4 regions of the Alicyclobacillus sp. TC genome follow, and region 2 is predicted to be linked to each of the others. Evidence: predicted binding sites of a transcription regulator. Region 2 holds the regulator's gene; each other region holds the start of a gene.
What was found. The regulator LexA, encoded in region 2, represses DNA repair genes until DNA is damaged. The targets are predictions, from matches to a motif close to CGAACATATGTTCG.

Region 1: a site for LexA is predicted at 2,169-2,182, ahead of FY534_RS00565 (YhjD family protein). Genes of this name have one in related genera too.
Region 3: a site for LexA is predicted at 2,085-2,098, ahead of uvrB (excinuclease ABC subunit UvrB). Genes of this name have one in related genera too.
Region 4: a site for LexA is predicted at 2,627-2,640, ahead of pcrA (DNA helicase PcrA). Genes of this name have one in related genera too.

Annotation. Positions count from the first base shown of each region.
Region 1 covers NZ_CP044434.1:107,888-112,864, reverse strand. The annotation lists gene metG (methionine--tRNA ligase) at 1-1,662, opposite strand, end outside; gene FY534_RS00570 (hypothetical protein) at 1,679-1,897, opposite strand; gene FY534_RS00565 (YhjD family protein) at 2,199-2,456, shown strand; gene FY534_RS00560 (DNA polymerase IV) at 2,443-3,705, shown strand; gene FY534_RS00555 (YolD-like family protein) at 3,702-4,043, shown strand; partial or broken gene FY534_RS14535 (NRAMP family divalent metal transporter) at 4,115-4,977, opposite strand, start outside.
Region 2 covers NZ_CP044434.1:1,478,555-1,483,531, forward strand. The annotation lists gene FY534_RS07260 (sensor histidine kinase) at 1-562, opposite strand, end outside; gene FY534_RS07265 (response regulator transcription factor) at 556-1,269, opposite strand; partial or broken gene FY534_RS07270 (DHA2 family efflux MFS transporter permease subunit) at 1,470-2,968, opposite strand; gene lexA (transcriptional repressor LexA) at 3,188-3,826, shown strand; gene FY534_RS07280 (hypothetical protein) at 4,663-4,977, opposite strand, start outside.
Region 3 covers NZ_CP044434.1:473,805-478,781, forward strand. The annotation lists gene FY534_RS02360 (hypothetical protein) at 1-400, shown strand, start outside; gene FY534_RS02365 (flagellar motor protein) at 427-1,233, shown strand; gene FY534_RS02370 (flagellar motor protein MotB) at 1,211-1,996, shown strand; gene uvrB (excinuclease ABC subunit UvrB) at 2,161-4,146, shown strand; gene uvrA (excinuclease ABC subunit UvrA) at 4,209-4,977, shown strand, end outside.
Region 4 covers NZ_CP044434.1:568,466-573,442, forward strand. The annotation lists gene FY534_RS02785 (DUF420 domain-containing protein) at 1-389, opposite strand, end outside; gene rmuC (DNA recombination protein RmuC) at 622-1,965, shown strand; gene FY534_RS02795 (hypothetical protein) at 2,116-2,361, shown strand; tRNA gene FY534_RS02800 (tRNA-Pro) at 2,467-2,542, opposite strand; gene pcrA (DNA helicase PcrA) at 2,707-4,935, shown strand.

The DNA.
Region 1 (4,977 bases), 1.4 Mb from region 2:
CTCCTCTATTGGCTGCTGGCTGGCGTCAGACGAAACGGTTGCCGCGCCAGGAACTGCAGCAGATGGGGACGCAGTTGTCCGCGCACCCATTAAGGCATCCAGTGCTGCAATCTCTTCAGCTACATCAAGTCTAGGAAAATGCGGTTTTTGCTCGATCACGTTGAGACCCGCACTGTGCTGGCCAAACTCGCGCAACGAGGCCCAGCTAAAAGCGTCTACCGGGAAACCAAACTGCGCAACCACAGCACGAGGAAAATCTGTCATGAACGGCTGTACAAGTATCGAAAGGACGCGAATCGTTTCTACCATATGATAGAGCACCGTATCCAGCCGCTCCTGTTGATCATTCTTGGCAAGCGCCCAAGGAGCAGTCTCGTCAATATATTTGTTGCCCTGACGTACCAACTTCCACAGTGCCTCCAGCGCCACAGAGAATTCCAACCGTTCCATGTACGCCTCTACTGCGTCGACTGTCTCAGCCACTAAATGAGCCAAAGCGAGATCGACCGCTTCCCGCTGCCCCGGGCGCGGCACCACACCTTGCCGATAACGATGCAACATAGCCACACTGCGATGAACAAGATTGCCCAGATCGTTCGCCAAATCAAAATTGAGCCGTTCAATCAACGCTTCCGGTGTGAAAACGCCATCCTGTCCGAACGGAATTTCACGCAACAAGAAATAGCGAATCGCGTCTCGCCCATAGCGCTCAATGAGCAGAAGCGGATCGACCACATTACCTTTGGATTTGCTCATTTTCCCGTCTTTCATCAGCAGCCAGCCATGAGCGTAGACCTTCTTCGGCAACGGCAAACCAAGCGCCATTAAAAAGATTGGCCAGTAGATGGTGTGGAAACGGACAATCTCCTTGCCCACCAGATGGACGTCTGCAGGCCAGTAGCGTGCAAACTGCTCCTCCTTTTGCGGATCAGACGATCCATAACCAATAGCCGTAATGTAGTTGGTAAGCGCATCGAGCCAGACGTAGACAACGTGTTTCGGGTTGCTTGGCACATGTACGCCCCAATCAAAAGAAGTTCGAGAAACACATAAATCTTGCAAGCCAGGTTTGATAAAGTTGTTAATCATCTCGTTTTTGCGCGATTCTGGTTGTATGAATTCTGGATTTTCCTCATAAAACTGGAGAAGTCGGTCAACATATCGACTCATCCGGAAAAAGTAGCTTTCCTCTTTGGTGTAATGCACAGGACGGCCACAATCAGGACACTTGCCGTCCACCAATTCGCGTTCACTCCAGAAAGATTCACAGGGTGTGCAATACCACCCTTCATAATCGGATAAATAGATGTCCCCCTGCGCAACCAACCGTTCAAACAGGGCCTGCACCACTTCGGTATGACGGGACTCTGTGGTGCGGATAAAATCGTTGTAGGAAATGTCCAACTCTTTCCACAAATTTTGAATCCAGGCAATAATGCCATCGAGAAACTCGAGTGGCTTCTGACCAGCAGCCTCCGCGCTTTGCTGGATTTTCTGGCCGTGTTCGTCCGTCCCTGTAAGAAACATGACATCGTAGCCACGCAACCGCTTATAGCGGGCAATGGCATCAGCAGCTACCGTGGTATAGGCGTGCCCAATATGCAAGCGATTGCTCGGGTAATAAATAGGTGTGGTAACGTAAAATGTTTTTGGATTCGTCATGTTAAAACTCCCTTCTCTATCCATGCCAGTCCATACCAATCGGTGTAACACCAAAAAGCCCGCCCCTGTTTGGGGCGAGCTGTATAGCCGCGGTACCACCCAAATTCATGCGCTCGGGCTGAAAAATGATGTTGGTTGAAACTGCAATCATCATTCTCATTACCGTATGACGCACCTCTGGCAAGCGGACATGCTTTTCTGTCCACTCTGTCCGGTAACGGGGACTTCCGCGCAAACCTCGCCCCTACGCTCAGCCTGCGGCCTCCAAAATCATACTCCCTGGCCACCTCGCCATCGGCTCGCACCCTCCCGACTCGCTGCGGACTGTGCGCCAGGTACCCTTTTTTCATAGGCTCTTATTCGAGATTCGTTTGACAATAAAGCTCTTGGAGAAATTCTACAAAACCCTATCCACTTCGTCAATTCAGCATTTCATTCAATCCCCCTCAAAATTTCACAAAACTTTTCGCTTGATTTCAGCGCAGAAATGCATATACTGATAAATACGAACATATGTTCGTTAAGGGTGATCAATCATGAGACCAACTTTAGCCATTCGCGGCCTCCTTCTGCTCGATTTGGCAGAGCGACATATCCATCAACAACGGGCACGCTTACTTCGCCTTTTGAAGGAGAGCCAAACAGAGATTGTAGACGTGATGGAAGAAGACTTGGAGTGGGTAGTCAAATATAAAGAAAAAGGATACACACACGAAGCCATTTATATGCGCCCCATGCTGACAGCAGAGCTGGAAGCACGGATGCAACTGGGTCCTGTCCATGAGCAGCACTGAATGGATTGTAGGTCTAGTGGATATGCAAAGTTTCTACGCGTCAGTGGAGGTGGCCACCACTCCAGCCTTCACAGCCAGCCGGCATTTAGAATGCGATGAGAGCGACCCCCCACTCGCCGTTACAGGTGATCCAGAGCGACGAAGCGGTATTGTTTTGGCCGCCTCGCCAACAGCCAAAGCAATGGGCGTTTCCACCGCCATGCGACTGGGGGAAGCTGTCCGCGCATGCCCAAAACTCATCTGCGTGCGACCACGCATGCGTCTTTATTTGGAAACTTCTCTGCGTATTCAAGAGACCATTCGTCAAATGTTCCCTAAGGCAGAATCTTTCTCGATTGACGAATGCTTCTTTGCCTTTCCTTATCCAAGCCATTTTTTTGCCGATCCGTTACAAACCGCCAGCGAATTGCGCACCCGTATCTGGGATCAATTTCGTATTCGTTGCCGGGTGGGTCTCGCTCCTAACAAATGGGCAGCCAAAATGGCCAATAAGGCGGCCAAACACAGACGGGGCGGCGTGATCTGGTGGACGCAAGATCAATTGATACACGAATTGCACGCACTACCTGTAACAGAGATGTGGGGACTGAAACGGCGCGCGCAAATATTAATAGAAGAGTTTGGATGCCAAACAATTGGCGATGTGGCACGCTTACCACTGGGACGTTTGCGGACGCGGTTTGGTGTATGGGGAGAGGTTATCCAGCGATGGGCCCAAGGCCAGGATGGCAGCACTTTGAACGACAATGCGTTACAGACGCCGCATCGGGGTTACAGCAACCGCACTACGCTACCTCGCGATTTTTATCAGAGAGAAGAAGTAGCGGTAGTAATTTTAGAACTATTGGACGAAGTCTGCTCTCGTACCCGTTACACACAGCAGTGCGGGCGGCGCATAGGGCTTGGGCTGACCTACGAGGGCATGACAGGTGGATTTTTCCGTGCCAAAACCCTGCCGCGCCCAACCAATCGCAGTGAACAACTTTACCCGATTTTACTCTCCCTGCTCGATACGCATTGGGACGGAAGTGGCGTGCGAGCTGTGAGTGTCTCACTCGATTTGCTGACTGAGGAAAGCGGTACACAGCTCGATCTCTTTGAAAATGTGCCGCGCCGCCAGCAACTTTGGCGTACTGTGGACCATTTACATGCCACCTTTGGCGAAACGAGCATTATCCGCACCAGCAGTTTGTTGCCTGCGGGCCAAAAACACACACGGGCTGTCAAAATAGGAGGTCATTTTGCGTGAAGATAAATGAAGGAAATATTTTCGAATCCATGCGTCTCCTGCTTCCCGAACATCGCGCAGCAAGTGCCGAATTTCGCCGCCGAAAGGAGCGTCTGCCACAACCCTTGCTGGATGAACAGCAACTGGAATCTTTGAATTGGGCTATGGAACAATTGCTTTCCCTTCATCTTCCAGCCCTTATACAACTAGAAGTTTTCCAAAACGGCAAGCGCAAACCTCTGAGCGGATGGCTGACACACGCTACGCCCTCTTCTCTGCATCTACAAGCCGAGCAGAAAACGCACAAAATCCCAAAAGAAGATATTCTCCGAATCCATCTAGACGAGTTCAGCGATTAAAACACTGGATTCAGAAATCGCACGCGACATATGGAAAAAACAAGTTCCACCTGTCAAAAGAGGCCAACTGTTTAGAGAGATACTAACGTATACAGTCCAAACACCATCACCAGCAAACAAATGGCCCATACCATGTATTTATAAGTGCCTTTCATTCGCCATTCATCCGGCAATGCTTTAGCTTCCAGCAGCAAAAGAAATCCTAAAACAATCGGCAGCAAAATAGCGTTCATCACTTCAATATCAATATTCAATTGAACCAAGTCCACACTGAGTAAAACCCATACAGCGCCAAGCACGTGGGCAAGAGTATATATTGAGTAAAACCAACGAGCATCACGCCAGCGAGCATTGAGACTGTGCTGAATTCCAAATGCTTCGCTGACTCCCCAAGCGCCGGCAATCGAGACCACCAAAGCAGCAATCATACTCGCCCCAAGCATCCCCAAGCCCAACATCCAACGGGAAGCTTGCTCCCCATAAACGGCGCCACAGCAGTAGCAATCTGTCCAATCGTATTTAAAGCTTGATGTGGATGAGCTACCGCCAAAACCACAACTACAGCCAGCATAATCAATTGGGTCACAATCGCCCCAATCAAGGTGTCTCGTTTAGCGGTGGGCATATTTTCCAAACGCAAACCTTTGTCAATGACTGCACCTTGCTGATAAAAAATCATCCACGGCATAATCACAGCACCTACATTGGCAGCCAATAAAAACAAATAATTACGATTAGATAATGGAATCTGCATCATCTGATGAGTCAATGCGGAAATACTCGGATGCACCCAAAACATAGCTACTACAAAAAACAACTGAAAGAGACCCATGGCAATACCAACTCGTTCAACACGACGATAACTGCCAGAGACGCCAAGGACAATTAATAATATCGTAGCAGCACTGACGCTCCAAAGCTTGGGTATGCCAAA
Region 2 (4,977 bases):
TACCTATCGTTATTATTAAAATAGGTATAGCAATGAGAACAATAATTTGGGTCACTTGATTGGCTTGAAGACTTTGAATGGGCGTATGCAGGAATAAGGCTCCTATAATAACTCCCTGTTCTCGAATAGGCAGCCCTATGGTGAACATGGACTCTCGATTCACTTTACTAAAAGGACCTACAATCTGTATGATTTGTCCATTGACTACTTTTTTAACCGCAGATGTGTTGTAAATATCACGATTCCGAATCAGTTGGCGAGATAATTGCTGAATTTTTCTTAAATCATTGCCTTGATTCAAAAGAAGCAAATTAATGGTTACATCATCTCGTTGTTTCAATCTGGCCAATTGTTTTTTGAATCGTAAATTTGATTGTGGTATCTGATTGGCCCTTTCAATTTCAGGCAGAAGAATCTCAGCATCACGATGAAGTACAACAAAACGTTGTTCGACAAGGTAATGACGAATCTCCATATTGATAACAAAAGATAACAATGTAAAAGCAAGGAAAATAACACTCATGTATACAACAAGAATTCTACGAAACATAGAAGTCAGCATGACTTGTCCCCCACCTCAAATTTGTAACCAATACCACGTACTGTAGAAATTTGATAATGAGGATTGCTAGGAATTTTTTTGCGAAGACGTTTTACAAGTACATCAACTGCACGATCTTCACCTAAAAAATCGATACCCCAAACTAAATCGATTAATTGTTGCCTGGTTAATACTTGATTGGGATGTTGAGTCAAAATAGATATAAGTTGATACTCTCGTGGACTGAGTTCTAGTTTTTTATCTTTGATATAAACTTCATGTGCTTGGTTATCGATCTTAAAATCATGGTAACGTACTGTGCTTAACTGTATTTGCATTTGTGACAAATAAGAGCGACGAAGTAAAGAAACCACTCTAGCCGTCAGTTCATTGGGATCAAAAGGCTTAACAATATAATCATCTGCCCCCAACTTGAAACCTTCTAATTTGTCAGACATTTCCCCTCTTGCCGTGACCATTAAAACAGGGACAGGATGATTCTTCTGTATGATTTGGCATAATTCCCAACCATCCATTTCCGGCATCATCAAATCCAATACCACAATGTGGATAGTCTCTGTTTGTAATTTCGAAAGTGCTGAATTTCCATTATGAGCTGTACTGACTTGAAATCCTTGATTCTGCAAGTACATCCGGATTAGATCGATAATATTCGGATCATCATCAACAACCAATACTCTAAAATCATTTGCGCAAAAGGTTTTCATCCACATATCCCTCAATTATTGACAGCGTAAAAAATTTAATTTTTTATTCTGCATCACAGAGACTTGCTCCTCTTTTGAATTAGATATCTACTTTGATAAGCATTAGAAAGATAAACAAAAAAACGCCGCAAGTTTTCGAAGTGTCCACTTCGGCGTTGAGAAATTTTCTATAATTTATTTTAGATACGAATCTGATGTCTTCATGCTTGTTTTTGTGTTGAAACAGTAGAATTGCTCATTTGTCCAGAACGATGAGGACGTAACAGAACCAAGCCACATATAAATGCGATGGCATAGAATAAAATAAAGAATTGAAAACCTTTATCCGTTGAATTTACCAGGGCGCTTTTGATATTTGTACTTAAAACGCCTGCCGTGCCAAGAAACGCTTGCGACGCAACAGAGGGTGGCACACTGACCTCTGCAACAACTAACGCCAATGTCAGTGACAATGACATCCCAACATTTCGAAACGTATAAAACATACCTGAAGCAGCACCGGTCTGTTCCCGAGGCGCAGATGAAAGCACGGCCTTTGTAAGCGCCGGCCACCCTAGACCATTAGCAGTAGACATCAAAAGTTGTGGAAGAATGATTGCCATTACACTCAATTGCGGGCCTAGACTGCCTAGGAAATACACTCCAAGCCCCAAAAAGAACACCCCTACAAGCACCAACCGTGCCGGCCCAAAACGATCAGCCGCTGCCCCACCTAATGGTCCCATCACAAGCTGAGGTGCGGATAACGGAATCAACAACAAACCTGCTGACAAGGGACTTAAACGCAACGCACCCTGCAAATACAACGTTAACAGAAACGTTGTTGCAAAGTAACCAATCGAGTAACTGAATGTAACGCCAAGTCCTGCTGAGTAATGACGATGTTTGACTAGCGAGAGATTAAATAGAGGCGCTTTCACACGTAATTCTATCCAAACAAACGATATGAAAAGTACCAGCGTCAAAACAAATAACCCAAGAGTGCGCAGCGATAACCAACCCCAGGACTGTCCTTCGGAAAGTGACACAAGCAATCCTACAAGCCCTAGACCAAACGTGATCATACCAAGCCAATCTGATTTGACCTGTTGCTTAGGTGACACATCCGCACGAAGTACGATCATAGCGGCAATCATGCCTATGATGGCAAATGGAATGGTTACAAAAAAAATAGAGCGCCAGCCAAAAGCGTTTATCAGCGCGCCACCTGCAACAGGTCCTACGATAGAGCCTATTACCCAAGAAGTGGAATTAATCCCAACGCCTTACCAAGTTCATTAGCAGGAAACGCTTTAACAATGATGGGTGTGGCAGTGGCTAGAGCTAATGCAGCTCCTGTTCCCTGAATAAAACGATATACAATGAGTGCACTTCCAGAATTCGCAATACCACATAAAAACGTGGCCACTGTGAAAATTGCAAGACCAGCTATAAATATTTTTTTAGTACCTATGAGGTCCGACCATCTACCTGCAGGAAGAAGAAAAACCGTACTGGTGATAATGTACGACGTAATCGTCCAAAGTCCAGTTACAACTGAAATATGGAGACCAGACATAAGCCGGGGCAAACCAATAACGACAATTGTGGCATCCACATTCGTTATAAACGAAACTAAAGTAACAGCTGCAAGTATAGACCACTTCAATCTTATATCTGATTGCGCCACAAAACACCATCCTTTCAAATGGAAAGACATTTACTTATAGTAACTTGAGCGGTCTAGGTTTGACAATAGATGATTTGTACATGACTATGGCCTTGAAAATGTCATTTAAAATTCTTACATGATTGAATAAAACGCCAAAATATTTTTGATTTTCAACACAATCCAACAAACCGGAACATATGTTTGCATCCAAAGAATATTATGCTATGCTTAGGATTAGAATGTACGCATGAATGGAGTTTTGTAGCGATGGATATTAGCAAACGTCAGAAAGAAATACTTGATTTTATAGAAAAATGTATAGAAGAAAATGGATATCCGCCATCCGTTCGAGAAATCGGAGAGGCAGTAGGACTCGCTTCTAGTTCAACCGTCCACGGTCATTTAGAACGGTTAAGCCAAAAAGGATATCTACGAAGAGATCCAACTAAACCTCGTGCAATCGAATTATTAAAGAAGCATACTCAAATCGCGAAAAAAACTTCAGCAAATTGGGAATCGTCTTCTGCAATTTACTATGCTCCCATTATTGGAAAAGTAACCGCTGGTAAACCCATCACAGCTGTAGAGCATATAGAGGGTTATTTCCCTTTGCCAGATACGTATCATTCTCCTGAACAAATTTTTTTACTTAAGGTTCAAGGTGACAGCATGATTGAAGCTGGTATTATGGATGGAGACTTACTTTTTATTCGCCAACAGTCAACTGCTCAAAACGGTGATATTGTCGTAGCAATTACGGATGATGAAGAAGCAACTGTAAAAAGATTTTTTAGAGAAATGAACAGAATTCGACTTCAACCAGAAAACTCTTCGCTACAACCCCTTTATTTCAATCATGTAAATATTTTAGGAAAAGTAATTGGGTTATATCGTTCTCTTTCATGACTTTATATTTTATGAACAATAAAATATAAACTACGATTTACTTCTACATCATATAGAAAAGCCACTTATTCGATTAAAAATCAAGATAACTTTTTTGATATTCGACTGTTTGAGTTATATGATTTTTCAGAAAGAATACTGAAGCAAGTTTAGAACTTTATATAAAGTATTTTCATAACTCATAAACATGAATGAATAAAAGTCTGAAAACCGTTTAAAATCACATCATAGAATGGGCAGCAAATTTATAAAACTAGGACAGCATGCTGCCCATATCCTACATACAAAAGTTAGCCCAATAAGCCAGATGTCTGACTCAGCGCACTTCCCAGCTGATTGACTGGATTGGAGCTACTTCCTGAGGAACTTAGACTACTACTCAACTGGTTTGCTCCCTGACTTAATGCGCTTCCCAGCTGATTGACTGGATTGGAGCTACTTCCTGAGGAACTTAGACTACTACTCAACTGGTTTGCTCCCTGACTTAATGCACTTCCCAGCTGATTGACTGGATTGGAGCTACTTCCTGAGGAACTCAAACTACTCAACTGGTTTGCTCCTTGACTTAATGCACTTCCCAGCGAGTTCCCAAGTTGTTGAGACCCTTGGCCTAAAGCATTTGTCAAAGAGCTTGTTAGATTAGAAAGTGTACTTTGTACACTGGAAAGTGGATTAGCGACTCCAGGTATTGATTTCATATTCCATACTAGAACATTCCCGGTTGTATCACCATGTATCCATAAGTCCAGAAAAACCTTGTTTTATCAGGGTTTTCTGGACTTTTTATGTTCAGAGGTTTTGCTCAGTTTGGAACAAATTCGTTACTTTTTCGTTACTCATTCGTTACCGTGATCTCGTTCATACACTTCATAGTTGTGCAGCTGTTCCTTCATCTCTGTGATCCACGATGCGTCCAGCCGACTCCCTTTTCTCGACTCATCACCTAACCCAAAGTACGTCTGCACCGTCCACGGCGGCAAATAGACGTCTTCTGCATCGATACGGATATACTGATCACTTACGCTTCCATTGGATTTCGGTGAAAAATCACCACAGGTTTGCCCATACTCAGCATCCGCGCCCGTCCATTGCCGTTGTGCCTGACAAATCGTTCTTCCCTGTTCTTCCACAAGAAAACGGCACGCCCCACA
Region 3 (4,977 bases), 1.0 Mb from region 2:
TATAACACCGATTTCTTCTGGAGCTCGTATCCTTCATACTCTGCGCGGATCATTAGCAAGGGAGATAGGGTTGGCTACTGGTGAGACGATTTTACAAGTGAATCAAATGCCTGTACGCAATGAATATGAATTACATTTTGCAATTGATGCTAATCCAGCTTATGTTAAATTTCAGATAGTAGATATTCAAGGAGAAGTAAGGATGATTGGCAAACCCATATATAGTGGAGAACGTCATCAATTAGGCTTGTTAATTTTATCGGAAGAAGATATAAACGTCACAGAAGAAAAAAGGGCTTTTGGTTTGTTTATGAGTTTATTTAGCAAAAGAAAAAAAATTATCGATATTACAGATCATCAAAAGGACAAATCGGAAGAAATTGTCCGTACATCCTATTAAGATAGGGATATGGGGAGGTAAATCAATTGGATATCGCAACGCTTGCGGGAATTATTATTGCTGTAGTTGGGTTAGTGGGAGGATTTATGCTCGATGGAGGCTCATTTACAGCTCTTCTCCAGCCGAATGCAGCATTGATTGTTTTTGGAGGTACATTAGGGGCAACATTAACCTCTTCTTCATTAAAAACTTTTTTACGTATAGGAAAATATCTGAAAATCGCTTTTCTTTCAAAAAAAATTGATTACCTTGATGTGATTGAACAACTGGTTAATCTAGCGACAATTGCAAGAAGAGAAGGTATTCTTGCACTGGAAGATAGAGTTGAAAGTTTTCCAGATCAATTCTTGCGAGATGGCATCAGATTGGTAGTAGATGGTGTCGATCCCGAATTGGTTAAAAATATGATGGAGACTGAACTCTCTTATGTTGAACAACGCCATGAAATAGGAGCTAAGATGTTTGAGGCTGCTGGCGGTTTTGCACCCACAATGGGTATTATTGGTACGGTAATGGGTCTAATTCATGTGCTTGGGAGTCTACAAGATGTTTCAAAGCTTGGCCCACAAATTGCTACAGCCTTTACAGCTACGTTATATGGTGTTGCAAGTGCTAACGTTTTTTGGCTGCCTATCGCTAATAAGTTGAAGCATAGAAACGAGGATGAAATTTTACTTAGAGAAATTATGATGGAAGGAGTTTTATCGATACAGGCTGGAGAAAATCCAACAATACTTGGCCAAAAACTAAAAGCGTTTTTACCACCTGCTGACCGTATAGAATCTTCGAAAGGAAAGACGGGTGAGGTCAATGCCGAGACGGCGCAAGCCTGAACCACCACAAAATCATGAACGCTGGTTAATAACATATTCAGATTTAATTACATTACTCATGATATTTTTTGTGATTATGTACGCAATGTCTTCTATTAATCATATTAAATTTGAATCTTTATCACAATCGTTAGCAGCTGCATTACATAAATCCGATCAGATACCATTGAATAATACAGGAACAACAGCTTTAATTTCGGCAGCGAATCCAACCAATACGGGTGATCAGCAAAAAGTGTCATCCATGCAAAAACAGAATGACAGTAAGCTCAATCATCTCTATGCCATATTGCAGTCATATATTCAATCACACAATTTAAGTGGTAATGTATCACTCCAAAACCAACAAAGAGGTGTGCAGATAACTCTTAAAGATGTTGTGCTTTTTGATACCGGATCGGCTAATATTCGTCCTGAGGCACAAAAGATCCTTTTGGGTTTAATTCCATTTTTTCGATCCTTGCAAAATCAAATTGTTGTTGAGGGATATACGGACAATGAACCAATAGATACTCCGATTTATCCTTCCAATTGGGAACTTTCAGCAGGTAGAGCCATGGGTGTCGTTCGTTTTTTGGCTAGTCATGGCATAGCCCCTCAGCGTCTATCAGGGATTGGATATGGTCAATATCGTCCAATAGTCCCCAATAATACACCGCAGAATCGCCAAATGAATCGTCGTGTGAATATTGTTATTTTGCGGCAGGGAATTCAACCGGGTACTATCAATGCTGAGCCAGTAGGTGTTGCAGGAAATGGATAGTCTTTACCAATCATTTAGGTCTATTTTCTTCAGTCTTCGAGCATGCTGAGGATGGCAGATTGCTGTCCTTTTTTATTTTTAAAAATGGCGAACATTTGTTCTTATTTTTTGTAGAATGTGATATTCTTAATTAAAGAGGCTTCTTGCTAGGAGGTCAAACTATTTTGGAACGTGAGTACAGAAAGTTTAAACTGGTATCACAGTATCATCCGCAAGGAGACCAACCAGAAGCTATCAGAGGCTTGGTAGAGGGTGTTCAAGGATTATTAAGACATCAAACCTTGCTTGGGGTAACTGGTTCAGGAAAAACATTTACAATGGCAAATATTATTGCTGAATTAAATAGACCTACTTTAGTGATAGCGCATAATAAAACATTGGCAGCACAACTTGCGGCAGAATTTAAAGACTTCTTTCCTGAAAATGCAGTTGAGTATTTCGTCAGCTACTATGATTATTATCAGCCGGAGGCTTATATTCCTTCGACAGATACCTATATAGAAAAAGATGCAAAAATTAATGATGAAATTGATAAATTGCGCCATTCGGCGACAGCATCTATTTTAGAAAGAAACGATGTTATTGTGGTCGCCAGTGTATCGGCTATATATGGGTTGGGTAGTCCGCAGGAATATGCAAGTCATGTATTGTCTTTGCGTGTCAATAGCACACGTTCTAGGGATTCTATCCTTCATCGATTGGTAGACATGCAGTATGAGCGTAATGATATGAATTTTACGCGAGGCACATTTCGCGTTAGAGGTGACACAGTAGAAATTTTCCCAGCCTCCAGGGGCGAGCATGCCATTCGTGTCGAGTTGTTTGGAGACGAGATAGATCGGATCACCGAAATCGATGTATTGACTGGAGAAGTGGTAGGGTATAGAGAGCATGTCTCTATTTTCCCGGCGTCTCACTTTGTTACATCACGTCCACGTCTGGAAGCAGCAATTACAAGAATTCGTGATGAACTCAAAGAAAGATTGACAGAGTTGCGTGCCAATGGGAAGCTTCTGGAAGCCCAACGTTTGGAACAAAGAACAAATTACGATATTGAAATGATGCTGGAAATTGGTTTTTGTACAGGTATTGAAAACTATTCCCGTCATTTAGAAGGGCGAGCCGCAGGTGAACCTCCCAATACGCTATTAGATTATTTTCCAGATAACTTTATTACTTTTATTGATGAATCTCACGTCACATTACCGCAAATTCGAGGGATGTACGGTGGAGATAGAACTCGCAAGCTAACTTTAATTGAGCACGGTTTTAGGCTCCCGTCGGCTGCAGATAACAGACCTTTAACTTTTGAGGAATTTGAACAAAAAATTGGCCAAATTATTTATGTTTCTGCAACTCCTGGTCCTTACGAGGAAGCCCATGAACAAAAACGAGTGGAACAAATCATACGTCCAACAGGCTTGCTCGATCCGTTAATCCATGTAAGGCCCACAAAAGGACAAATTGATGATTTAGTTGTAGAAATTCAGGGAAGAATCGCTCGCAAAGAAAGAGTTCTTATCACAACTTTAACGAAGAAAATGTCCGAAGATTTAACGGACTACCTCAAAGAGATAGGAATTAAGGTTCGTTATTTACACTCTGATATTAAAACCATTGAACGTATGGTCATTTTGAGAGATTTACGCTTAGGAGTATTTGACGTTTTGATTGGTATTAACTTGCTTAGGGAAGGTCTTGATTTGCCTGAAGTTTCACTTGTTGCCATATTAGATGCGGATAAAGAAGGATTTTTACGCGCAACTACTTCTTTGATTCAAACGATTGGCCGGGCTGCACGAAACAGTCACGGAGAAGTTATTATGTATGCCGATCATATTACCGAATCAATGCGCCTTGCGATTGATGAAACCAATCGGCGACGAGCTAAACAGATTGCTTTTAATGAGTTACATGGTATCACTCCGCAAACGGTACAAAAATCTGTACGTGCTGTAATTGAAGCAACACGCTCTGCTGAAGAGGCAAACGATTTTATTCCTTTAGCAGAACGAGCTAAAAAAATGTCGAATAAAGAGAGAAAAACTTTAATTGAAAAACTGGAAGAAGAAATGCGGAAAGCAGCAAAGGAATTGCAATTTGAACGGGCCGCTGAACTTCGTGATTTAATTGTTGAATTGACTGGTTAGAGTAAGCCAATTTCCTTTATTTTTCTAAACATGACCGCTATTCGGATAATGTGAGGTGTACAATGAGCAGCGCATATATTGAAGTAAAAGGTGCGCGTGCGCACAATTTAAAGAATATTGATGTGCGAATTCCACGCGACCAATTTGTAGTCATTACGGGATTAAGTGGCTCAGGGAAATCTTCTCTGGCTTTTGACACCATTTATGCAGAGGGACAGCGGCGATATGTTGAGTCTCTATCGGCTTATGCGAGACAATTTCTCGGTCAAATGGATAAGCCTGATGTTGATTCTATTGACGGTTTGTCGCCTGCGATATCTATAGATCAGAAAACGACAAGTCGCAATCCTCGTTCTACTGTGGGTACGGTCACTGAAATATATGATTACTTGCGTCTTTTATTTGCAAGAATTGGTCAACCTTATTGTCCCAATTGTGATATTCCCATTACATCGCAAACTGTAGAGCAGATGGTAGATCATCTGATGCATCTCCCAGAAGGCACGCGCATACAAATTCTCGCGCCGCTTGTACGTGGACGAAAGGGAGAGCATCAAAAAATATTTGATGAAATACGTAAACAAGGTTATGTGCGAGTGCGTGTGAATGGTGAAACACTTGATGTACAAGAGAAAATTCAGCTTGAAAAAAACAAAAAACACAATATTGAAGCTGTCGTTGACCGTATTGTTATCCGTGAAGACATAACCTCTCGTTTAGCCGATTCTTTAGAAACCGCGCTTGGGTTGGCGGGCGGAATCGTACTTGTGGATGTTATAGGAAAAGAAGAAATTCTTTTTAGTCAAAATTTAGCATGTCCTAATTGCCAAT
Region 4 (4,977 bases), 910 kb from region 2:
AATACGGTCAAACCAGTGGCTGCTGTGATAAACCAAATAACCACAGTCCATGGTCCGACTTTTCGGTGTTTGGCAAAGTTCATCCGAAACGCGAAGACGAGCGTTACAATGCCGAAAATAGCTGCAACAGTTGCCAAAATCGAGTGCGTTTGGAGAAAAGCGTAATAAAAATTGGCCATCGACTTTGGACCGCCAAAAGCTGTATCGCCAATAAAAATGGTTTTTAGTACATAGGTGATGAAAAAAAGCGCAGCAAACGTAGAGCCGGTAAGCATCAATCGCTTGTGGAGCAACTGTCTTCCCTGACGGATTTGATACCACCCAATACCAAACAACGCAGCACTAATCAGAATGCAGGCTTCGTTGAAATAGGCTAAAAATAGCCCCATGATTGACACCCCTTTCTATCAAACTGCATTGTAACATTAGCACGGTGGGGAAAAAAGCTACGCCTATACCACAAATCGTAGCAATGTGTGAAACTCTGTCTAGACCATCAGAAGAGCATAGATGATGTGGTTGTGCAGTCGAGAGGAATAAGCGAAAATTTATTTAAATTGAACAGGGAGATGATGCAATCTTTTGGTTTGAAAAGATGGATTACCCTGAGGAGGTTTTTCAATGTCCTATCTATTGCCGATTGTCCTCATTTTACAAATTATCCTGATGATTTGGTTGTTTAGAAAGCAAAACAGAGAACGAAATCCGGAATGGTTGGAGTCATTGACCCGTCTCAATCATGACTTGGACGCTATGAAAGAGAGTTTTTCTGTTGAAAGAGAAAAAATCCTTAATGGACAACATCAGGAGTTTCGAGAGATGCGTGCGGAATTAGGTCAACAATTGGAACGTTTGCAGCGTCAAAGCGGTGAGCAGCTTCAGCAACAGTTCCAGACTTTTGGTCAACAGCAAAAAAATTTGTTTGACGCCTTTTCTAATCAACTTTCACAGTTGACGACGATGAATGAGCAAAAATTGGAACGTGTCAGAGATATTGTGGAAAAACAACTTCATAAAATACAGGAAGATAATGCACTTCAATTGGAAAAAATGCGCCAAACAGTAGATGAAAAGCTCAATGCTACGCTTGAACAACGTTTGACAGAATCCTTTAAGCTGGTCAGCGAACGTTTAGAAGCTGTCCATAAAGGTTTGGGCGAGATGCAGACATTAGCCAGTAATGTAGGAGATTTAAAGCGAGTGCTTGGCAACGTCAAAACCAGAGGTACATTTGGAGAAATTCAATTAGAAATGCTTCTTGAGCAAATATTATCACCCGAACAGTATGAGAAAAATGTCTCAGTGCGCAAAGGTTCTGCCGATCGCGTTGAGTTTGCCATAAAATTGCCAGGTCGTGATCGTCAAGATGAAGCCGTATGGTTGCCAATTGATTGTAAATTTCCATTGGAAGACTATCAAAGGATGTTAGATGCGGAAGACAGAGGGGACTTGGAATTCATGCAGGAAACTGCCAAGTCTCTGCTGTCAAGAATTCGTCAAGAGGCAAAATCGATATCCGACAAATATCTTGACCCACCTCATACGACAGATTTTGCTATTCTGTATCTGCCCATTGAAGGCTTGTTTGCTGAAGTATTGCGTCAACCAGGCATGCTGGAAAAATTGCAACAAGAATTTCGGGTGATTGTCTCAGGGCCCACCACCATCACTGCTTTGTTAAACAGTTTGCAAATGGGATTTCGTACACTGGCTATTCAAAAGAGATCGAGCGAAGTGTGGGAGTTACTGGGGGCCATTAAGACACAGTTTGGTACATTTGGGGACTTGCTCCAAAAAACTCAGAAAAAATTACAAGAAGCAAGTAATGTGATAGAACGAGCTTCTCGAAGTTCGCGCGGCATTGAACGTAAATTAAGACAAGTGGAAGCATTGCCGAATAGCCAAGCGTCTTTATTGTTGCCTGAATTGGGAACCGAAGAAGAATGGGAAGAACTTGATCAATAATCTAGACCTCAGACGTACTTAGATAAAAGACAAAGAAGTTTTCTTTTCATTCGACTTCGAATTGGGGAGTGGCAATTGTCAGTGCCTCTTTGTTTGAGGATGGCGTAAAATGACAACAGACGATAGGTGGCTGGACTAGGGGGTAGGAGTATGAACGATGACTTCTTGACCAGAACTATAGTCTGGGCCATGATATCATTTTTGCTTCTGGAAGCTCTCTTGCCGGAAGGGTACAACAATATCGCTTTTCTATTTCTTATTTTGCAATCTACGCTTATCTACGTCCTTGGTATTGCTAGACAAAAGAAAATTGATTTTACGGCTACAAGCGCCAGACTTTTCATTACTTATATTGCGCTTGCTGCTTTAATCGTCAATACGAAAGATGAAAAGTAATGGATTGTAGATTAAAAAAAGTCGCCTGATTCTCTCAATTTAAACAAGGAATCTGCGACTTTATTTTTTATGTTTAAAAAACGGATTATCACATTCTAGGCAACCTGGTCGGAATGACAGGACTCGAACCTGCGGCCTCACGGTCCCGAACCGTGCGCTCTACCACCTGAGCTACATTCCGAAAATAAAGACCTCTATTTGAACAAAAGCTACTATAGCACGCTTCCTCTTGGAGCGTCAACTCTCTAAAAAGCCTTTATATGTTCGGTCATTTGTTCGCATCCATGAGTTGAGGACTGATATAATAGAAATCATCCTCCAAGGGAAGTTAGGTGCTTGATGTTTATGCATAAAATGGGAATTGGCAGCGAGCGTATTCTCGACGGACTGAATCCCGCTCAATTAGAAGCTGTACAAGCTACAGAGGGACCACTTTTGATTCTCGCTGGTGCAGGCAGCGGAAAAACAAGCGTACTCACTCGCAGGATAGCTTATCTGCTGGGGCATTGTCGAGTTTCGCCTTGGAATGTGCTTGCCATTACTTTTACCAATAAAGCTGCACGCGAAATGCGTGAGCGTATTGAACAATGGGTTGGACTGGCTGGACAAGATGTCATGGCCAGCACATTCCATTCTTTCTGTGCAAAAATTTTACGCCGCGATATTGACCAGATGGGATACAGTACGCGGTTTACCGTACTTGACAGTTCGGATCAGATTGCCATTGTACGTAAAATTCTGCGCGATTACCAAATAGATAGCAAGAGATTTGACCCGCGTGCGGTGCTGGGAGGCATTAGTCAGCATAAAAATGCATTGGTGAATCCCCAAAAGGCTAAAGATGGAGCACGTGATTTGTTTAGCCGAATAGTAGCAGACACCTACATCGAATATGAGCGCAGATTGAAACTGAACGAAGCGCTTGATTTTGACGATCTCATTATGAAAACAGTTGAACTTTTTCGCGCAGTTCCCGAGGTTCGGTCGGCATACAGTCAAAAATATCGTTACATTCATGTGGATGAATATCAGGATACCAATCATGCTCAATATATCTTGATCCGCCTACTTGCAGATGAGCATCGAAATCTTTGCGCCGTAGGGGATTCCGATCAATCTATTTATGGTTGGCGTGGTGCGGATATTCGTAATATTTTGCAGTTTGAAAAAGACTTCCCGGAAGCCAAGGTGATTCGTTTAGAACAAAATTACCGTTCAACGCAAACCATCCTGGATATTGCCAATCATGTAATTCGAAATAATCGCGATCGTCAAGAGAAGACGCTGTGGACGGATGGTGAAAAAGGTGAGGCTGCTCAACTTTTGGAATGCCGTGATGAGCGTGTTGAAGCTGCCTGGATCTCTCAAGAGTTGGTGAAATGGGTCGAAGCGGGAGGACAATACACGGATGCTGCTGTGCTGTATCGTACAAACGCTCAATCGCGTGTGATTGAGGAAACCTTTTTGCAACGAGGTATACCCTACCGCATCTATGGCGGTGTGCGTTTTTACGAACGAAAAGAAATTCGTGATTTGATTGCTTATTTAAGACTTATTGACAATCCTGCGGACGACGCTTCATTTTTGCGCATCGTCAATGTGCCAAAACGCGGAATTGGTGACACATCGCTAGGCAGATTAGCAGAATATGCAAATGCACATCAAATGCCCTTGTTGGCGGCCTGTGAACATCTCGAGGCTGCTGGTTTAAGCGGCAAAGCTAAAATGGGTTTAACCTCCTTTGCGGAGTGGATGGAAGAATGTCATGAACAGCAGAAAAAATTGTCGGTTACAGAAATCACTCGTCTGATCATTGAGCAGACAAAATACGTGGAGATGCTGCAGACAGAACATTCTTTAGAAGCAGAGAGTCGCATAGAAAACCTCGAAGAATTTCTCTCGCTGACGAAGGAGTTTGATGAAAATTGGCCAGGATTGGAACCTGTAGAAAGGCTGAGTCAATTTCTTACTGATGTCTCCCTGGTGGCTGATACAGACATGGATAATGGTCGCCCTTCGCCTGAATCGGCGCAAGGTGTCACGCTCATGACACTGCATAGTGCCAAAGGACTGGAATTTCCCATCGTTTTTTTAATCGGTATGGAAGAAGGTATTTTTCCGCATAGCCGCTCTTTCAATAGTGAAGAGGAACTGGAAGAAGAACGTCGACTTTGCTACGTGGGAGTTACCCGCGCCCGCAAACGACTTTATTTGAGTACATGCGCTACACGAATGATTTTTGGTGATGTGCACAGTTATACACCATCTCGGTTTCTCAAAGAAATGCCGGTTCATTGTTTGCAGCGAATTTCTCCTGGACAGCCTTCAGAGAAACGCGAGTTGTGGCGTCCTCGTTCAAGCGGCTTGCTACAACAGATACCTTCCTCTTTCGGAGCGGATTTGTCTGTCGAATATCATGTTGGAGATCGCGTTTTGCATCGGAAATGGGGACAAGGTGTGATTCTTTCCACCAGTGGCAGTGGAGAGGATATGGAAATGACAGTTCATTTTCCAGCACCGATTGGTGAGCGAAAACTTGCGGCTCGTTTTGCGCCCATTCGCAAGAGTGAATAGGTTGGCAAGATCTATTTATGAAGTGGGAATTCATCATAATGT